DNA from 3 places in the Mesorhizobium sp. WSM4976 genome. Region 1 is predicted to be linked to each of the others. Evidence: riboswitches for the same ligand, from Rfam matches in the RefSeq annotation. Region 1 holds a riboswitch; each other region holds the start of a gene.
What was found. A riboswitch is a leader RNA that binds a small molecule or an ion and turns the genes downstream of it on or off. The one in region 1 is predicted to bind cobalamin.
Positions count from the first base shown of each region.

Region 1 (2,192 bases):
GATCATCGACGATCTTCTCCAGCGCGTCGAGCGCCTGCTCGAAGCTCATCGACTTGACGTCCTCATTGCCTTCCACTGCCATACCCTATCCCTTCATCAGCCGCCCGACATGAGCGGCGACAGAAAATGCCAGTCCCTGCAGATCGTAGCCGCCTTCCAGCAGGCTGACGAGCCTGTTGCCGCTGTGGCGGCCAGCGCGTTCCATCAACTGGCCGGTCGCCCAGTCGAAATCATCCTCGATCAGGTTGATCTGCGCCAGCGGATCGCGGTGGTGCGCGTCGAAGCCGGCGGAAATGATGATCAGGTCAGGCGCGAAAGCGTCGATGGACGGTAGCACGCGCGACAGGAACGCGTCGCGGAACAGGTCGCTGCCGGTCTGCGGCGCGAGCGGCGCGTTGACAATGTTGCCGGCGCCGGTCTCGCTCTTCGCGCCTGTGCCCGGGTAGAGCGGCATCTGATGCGTCGAGCAATAGAGCACCGACGGATCGTCCCAAAAAATGTCCTGCGTGCCGTTGCCGTGGTGGACATCCCAATCGACGATGGCGACGCGCTCGGCCTGATGCTTCTTCTGCGCATAGCGGGCCGCGATCGCCGCGGTGTTGAACAGGCAAAAGCCCATCGCCGTCGTCTTTTCAGCGTGGTGGCCGGGGGGACGGGCGGCGACGAAGACATTTGAGGCGCGGCCCTCGAAAACGTCGTCGACCGCCGCATTGGCCGCGCCGATCGCCGTCACCGCGGCCTGCCAGCTTTTCGGGCTGGCGCTGGTATCGGCATCGATCGAGACGATGCCGCTCTCAGGTATCGCCGCGCGCACGCTCTCGACGAAGTCCTCGGGGTGCGCATAAAGGATGGTCTTCTCGTCGCCTTCCGGCGCCTTGACGCGGTCGAGCGCCGAGAACGCCTCGTCGTCCAGCACGCGCTCGATGGCGCGCAGGCGATCGGGCCGCTCGGGGTGGCCGGGCGGCGTGAGATGTTCCAGGAAGATCGGGTGCGTGTAGAGACGGGTGGCCATGGCGCCTAATCTAGGCACCCGCGGCCGTAATGACCATGTTTGAAAAGCCGAATGGCTGGGGAAATTGCGGCAGCCCATGTCGTTCGCGCCATTGGCGGGTGCCGAACTTCGCGATAAGGTCATCCTGCTGCCTGGTGCCCGCGACGCGGGAGAATCGGGAACACGGTTGAACTCCGTGGCGTGCCCAACGCTGTGAGGGGGACCGCGCCGGCAAACGCCACTGTCCTCGACGGGAAGGCGCCGGAGCGGGACGATCCCGAGCCAGAAGACCGGCCCGGCAGACATGGTTTTCCGCTTGGTCAGGCGGGGGACTGCTTGTCGCAAGGGGAAAAGCGATGACGGCAGCAGCGATCGCCGCGTGCGGCGATGACTTTGACCAATTGGCGCGCGACGCGGTTTATCGGGCAATGTTCACCAGGCGTGACGTGCGCAGCCATTTTGTCCCTGATGATCTCGACGATTGCGTGCTGGCGCGGCTTCTCACCGCCGCGCACCATGCGCCGTCGGTCGGCTACATGCAGCCGTGGAACTTCATCGTCATCCGTGATGCCGAGCGGCGCAGACTGGTGCGCGACCTGTTCCTCGCCGCGCGCGAGCAAGAGGTGCCGGCGATCGAGGCGGAGCGGCAGGCGCTCTACCGCAAGCTCAAGCTCGAAGGCATTTGCGAAAGCGCGCTGAACCTGTGCATCACCTGCGACCGGCAGCGCTCGAAGGACTCCCCGCTCGGGCGCTGGCATAATCCGGAGATGGATCTCTACAGCACCGTCTGTGCGGTGCAGAATTTCTGGCTGGCGGCGCGGGCCGAGGGTGTCGGCGTCGGCTGGGTGAGTATCATCGAGACCGAGGCGCTCAAGCGGCTTTTGTCGATCCCCGAGCATGTCACGCCGATCGCCTATCTCTGCGTCGGCCGCGTCTCGGAATTCGCGCCGAAGCCGGACCTCGAAGCGCATGGCTGGGGCAAGCGCCTGCCGCTGCCCGAACTGGTGATGAGCGAGACGTTTCGCGGCGCCGGCGAGGCGCCGCTCAAGTCGGCGATCGCAACGCTAGGTCGCCAGCAGTGATCAAGCGGCCCGGGGCGTATCCCAGCGCGAGCCGCCGAAGGAGCCCAGCGCCTTGTCGCGCAGCTCCCTGAATTTGGACGAGGCCTCGGCCAGCCGGTTGTCCCATTCTGGATTGGGCA
Region 1 is NZ_JARTVT010000006.1:122,438-124,629, reverse strand. It holds gene P9272_RS09405 (exodeoxyribonuclease VII small subunit) at 1-82, opposite strand, end outside; gene P9272_RS09400 (histone deacetylase family protein) at 86-1,012, opposite strand; cobalamin riboswitch at 1,128-1,305, shown strand; gene bluB (5,6-dimethylbenzimidazole synthase) at 1,348-2,073, shown strand; gene P9272_RS09390 (hypothetical protein) at 2,074-2,192, opposite strand, start outside.

Region 2 (2,192 bases), on a different contig from region 1:
GCCGACGACCGTCCACAGCACGAACTGCATGCCGAGCGAGGCGACGCGGAACTGCCATAGCACCGTCGCGGAGAAGTCCTCCGGCACTTCGTTGATGTCAGGAAGAGCTGCCTTCACCAGCGCGAACACCACCAGGAAGGCGAGCGCCGCGACGATCGAGGCATTCCAGGCGCCCAGCCGGTTCCACAGCCGCTGCGCAAGGCCAACCGCTGCCACCATCGCCACGATCGAAACCACGATCATGATGAAGAACAACTCGGTCCGGTAGGCGATCGTTTCGGCGTTGCCGACCGCGGGCGGGTTGGCCGGGTATTTGAGGCTCGGAACCACGATCACGGCAAGGAAGCCGAGCAGCGCGATGAGCGCCGAAGTGCCGCGCGGCCCAAGCGAGCCCAGCCGACCATAGGCATAGGCAAAGACCAGCGAGAACAGCCCGCCGAGCGCCGCGCCATAGACCAGCACGCCGGTTGCCAGGCCGATGCCTGCCTGCGTGGCGCGGCTGACCATCTCGGGCTCCGGCGCGCCGCCGGCCGCCTGGGCCTGCTGTTCCTCGAAGGCGATCGCCTTGTCAACCTGCGGCTCGCCGTAGACACGCGCGAAGGCGAACGCCAGAATCCCCGCCACAAGCCCGACAAGCATGCCGCGCAGCAAAAGTTTTCCGACCATGTCACTAACCCTTTATGGAAAGCGGGTTCAGCGAGGCTGAAACCGCCTAGTGGCAGGGGAAGCCGAGCAGGTGGCGGCCGTCATGCACGAATTCGTGCACCGCCGTGCCACGGATCAGCGAGGTCGCGCCTTCTTCCGCGCCGACGAAATAGATCATCAGCATTAGCATCAGGCCGGCGAAGATGGCCCAGGGCAGAAGCTCGCGGACGGGAATCGCAACCGGGCCGTAGGTCGGGGCGAAGGTGGTGTCGGACATTTGACCTCCTGTGGGATGCTGCGTCCCGTTGATCCAACTGTGCTGCGGGATAAGGCCTGACTTTCGGCTGGTGCCGATCACAGTGGCGCGACCGTGCCGGACTCGCACCGGCTTCCAATCCCGTATAGCGCTAAAACACTTGTCAGCACTTCGTTCGCCTGTCAACGACATGTAATGGCCAACGCGGCTTCGCGCGGCCGAAATTTCACTGGACCACGGAGTTTTGGGATGTTCGCCCGCCTGACGATGATCGCAAGCGGCGCGACGCCCGGCATGCGCAAGGGCCGTTTTCCGAAGGACGAGGCGCCGGAGCCGAGCGCGTTCGACCGCGCCGGCGCGCTCGCTTCGTCGCTGCGCCGGGCCGACCGCGTCTGGGCAAGTCCGGCGCTTGCCGCGCGCAGGACGGCCGAGGCCCTTGGCCTGGAAGCGACGGTCGAGCCGCTGCTTGCCGAACAGGATTTCGCGCGTTGGGCCGGCCGAAGCTTCGAGGAGGTGCGGGCCGAGGACCCGGAAGGCATGGCAGCCTGGCTCGCCGATCCGGACGCCGCGCCCCATGACGGCGAATCGCTTGCCGCCGTCGCCCGGCGGGTTGCTGCGCTGATGGAGCGCCCGGCCGGCGAGAGCGGCCACACCATCGCGCTCACCCATGCCGTGCCGATCCGCGCCGCCATCGTGCATGTGCTGGGCGCGCCGCTCTCCTCGGTCTGGAAGATCGACATCGAGCCGCTGTCGCTCACCGAGTTCCGCAGCGACGGCCGCCGCTGGGTGCTGCATGCGAGCGGGGTGATCGCCGGCGGCTAGACGGTCGGGCGCGGGTCGATCCCGCGCGGATCCCCTCAAGCTTCGACAACCGTCAGCACCTGTATCAAGGCTCGTCGTTTCAGCGATCGCTAACGGAACGGAAACGCATCGCTGCTATCGTGCTGCCCCGTGGCGAGGAAACCCTTGCCCTAGGAGCCCGCCGGATATGGCCAATTATCCCGAGACCGAGCGCCGTCTTCATGTGCGCGAATTCGTGCTCAAGGAAGCCACGATCATTGCCGGGGCCGTAAAAGTCGGCTGCTCGGTCCGCAATCAGCACGAGCAGGGCGCGGAACTGCGCGTCCCCGCCGATACGGACATACCGGAACGCTTCCTGCTCGAGGTTCCAGCCGACGATATAACCTATCGCGCCTTGGTGCGATGGCGTCGCAACGACCGCATCGGCGTGGCGCTCTACAGCAACGCGCCGAGGGACTGATGGGCCGTCCTCAGCAGTTCGTGACTTGAT
Region 2 is NZ_JARTVT010000025.1:82,197-84,388, forward strand. It holds gene P9272_RS26965 (CbtA family protein) at 1-666, opposite strand, end outside; gene P9272_RS26970 (CbtB domain-containing protein) at 713-922, opposite strand; adenosylcobalamin (AdoCbl) riboswitch at 921-1,065, opposite strand; gene P9272_RS26975 (histidine phosphatase family protein) at 1,151-1,723, shown strand; gene P9272_RS26980 (PilZ domain-containing protein) at 1,890-2,162, shown strand.
Region 2: another riboswitch for cobalamin. It lies ahead of P9272_RS26970 (CbtB domain-containing protein); the one in region 1 lies ahead of bluB (5,6-dimethylbenzimidazole synthase).

Region 3 (2,192 bases), on a different contig from region 1:
CCGAGGGGTCGACCTTGCCCTGCGCGGTCGGCACGACCTTGACGGCGCGCGCGACGTGCTCGCCGATGACGGCGTTGGCGCGAGCCGAGCCTGCCGCATCCATCAGGTCGCTCTTCGACAGGATGATCAGGTCCGCGCAGGCGATCTGGTCCTCGAACACTTCTTCGACCGGATCGTCATGGTCGAGGGAATCGTCAGCCGCGCGCTGCGCCTGCAGCGCGTCCATGTCGGAGGCGACCCGGCCTTCGGCCAGGGCCGGGCCGTCGACCACGGCGACGACGCCGTCGACAGTGACGCGGCTCTTGACCGTCGGCCACTGGAAGGCCTGCACCAGCGGCTTCGGCAAAGCGAGGCCGGAGGTCTCGATCAGGATGTGGTCGACCTTCGGGGTGCGTGATAAAATCTGGTCAAGCGCCGGCACGAAGTCATCGGCCACGGTGCAGCAGATGCAGCCATTGGCGAGCTCGACGATGTTTTCCTCCGGACAGGTATCGACGCCGCAACCCTTCAGGATCTCGCCGTCGATGCCGACATCGCCGAACTCATTGACGATGATCGCCAGCCGCTTGCCCTTGGCGTTTTCAATGAGGTTGCGGATCAGCGTCGTCTTGCCGGCGCCGAGGAAGCCGGTGACGACGGTGCAGGGCACGCGGGAAACGGAAGCGTTCATGGTCAGTCCTTCAGCATATCGAGGGGAGGGATGCGGGCAACCAGGCCGCGCTTAAGGGAATCGGGCCGGCCGCGCCAGGGGATCAGGCCGTCGGTCGAGGTGGCGAAGAGCTTTGCGCCGGCGACGAGATCGGCGCCGCTGGTCGTGTCGAGGTCCCCGAAGACGTAGCTCCAGCAGCCGTCGCGCAGAAGTGCCGCGCTCAGGCGGCGCTTGCAATTGCCGAGGCATTCGACGGTACGGATGCGGATCTTCTCGCCCGATGCGGCGCGGCGCGTGTCCTCGGCCAGCAAGACGCCAGCGCGCGGATGGGCGTCCGAGCCGGTTTCGTCGCGGCAGGACGAGCAGACGATGACGGTGACGCCAGCCAAAGTGCCGGGCTCGGACGAAATGTCCGCGATGTTTGCCGGGAAACTGCCGTTGCGATCCAAAACCTGGCTCCTTGCCCGGAAAACCCGCCGGGCATTCGGATACTTAGAGTCTCAGACGGCAGGTCTCCTGGCTCGCGGGTCTTCGCCTCAGGTGCCGCCTTCCCGGGAACATCCCAGTGGTTTTCGGCCGAGGCTCGTCGCTTACAGTTGCGGGGACAGCCGCGGATTTGGGTTTTGGCCCGCACCGCATTCCCTCTTGGCTCCTCCCTTTGCCGGGAGAAGACCGTCCGGGTCAGGGTTTAGGCTCTCGGCTAGGCGCCTGTCAACGCGCGGCTACGACACCTTGATGTCGGCCAGCGCCGGACCGAGGTCGCCCGCTAGCGCCACCTCGATCGCTTCCAGGCCAAGCCACGCCTGCATCTGCTTCAGTTCGTCGAAGAGTTGAGCGGCCGTTTCGGCTGGGGCGCCGGCCTCTGCATAGGCGGCATGGACGCGCAGCACACTGGCCGGGCGATCGGCCCTCAGGTCGACGCGGGCAACGATGCGGTCACCGAGCAGGAAGGGCAGCACATAGTAGCCATACTGGCGCTTTTCGGCGGGCGTGTAGATCTCGATACGGTAGCGGAAACCGAACAACTTTTCCGTCCGGGTGCGCTCGAAGACGACCGGATCGAAGGGCGCCAGCAGCGCGCGGGCTTCTATGCGGCGTGGGATACGCGCGTCCTTGTGGAGATAGGCGGGCTTGTCCCAGCCTTCGACCTTGACCGGCAGCAATTCGCCGGCTTCGACCAACTCCTCGATGCGGTCCTTGGTATCGCCGGGCGCCAGACGAAAATAGTCGCGCAGGTCGCCATAGGTGGCGATGCCATGGGCGCGGGCCGAGATGCGCAGCAATTCGCGATGCGCGTCCTCAACCGAGGGCACGGGCAGGTCGAGCACCGCCTGCGGCAAAACGCGCTCGGGCAGGTCGTAATAGCGCTCGAAGCCGCGTCGGTAGGCCGTGGTGATGCGTCCGGCCCAGAACAGCCATTCGAAGGCATGCTTGGCCTCGCTCCAGCCCCACCAGCCGCCATTGCCCTTGTGGCCCTCGATATCGGAGGCGGCGATCGGCCCGCGATCGGCGACCTCTCTATAGATCTCGTCGATCATTTCCC
Region 3 is NZ_JARTVT010000007.1:21,929-24,120, reverse strand. It holds gene cobW (cobalamin biosynthesis protein CobW) at 1-670, opposite strand, end outside; gene P9272_RS10250 (DUF1636 family protein) at 673-1,098, opposite strand; cobalamin riboswitch at 1,138-1,341, opposite strand; gene P9272_RS10245 (winged helix-turn-helix domain-containing protein) at 1,372-2,192, opposite strand, start outside.
Region 3: another riboswitch for cobalamin. It lies ahead of P9272_RS10250 (DUF1636 family protein); the one in region 1 lies ahead of bluB (5,6-dimethylbenzimidazole synthase).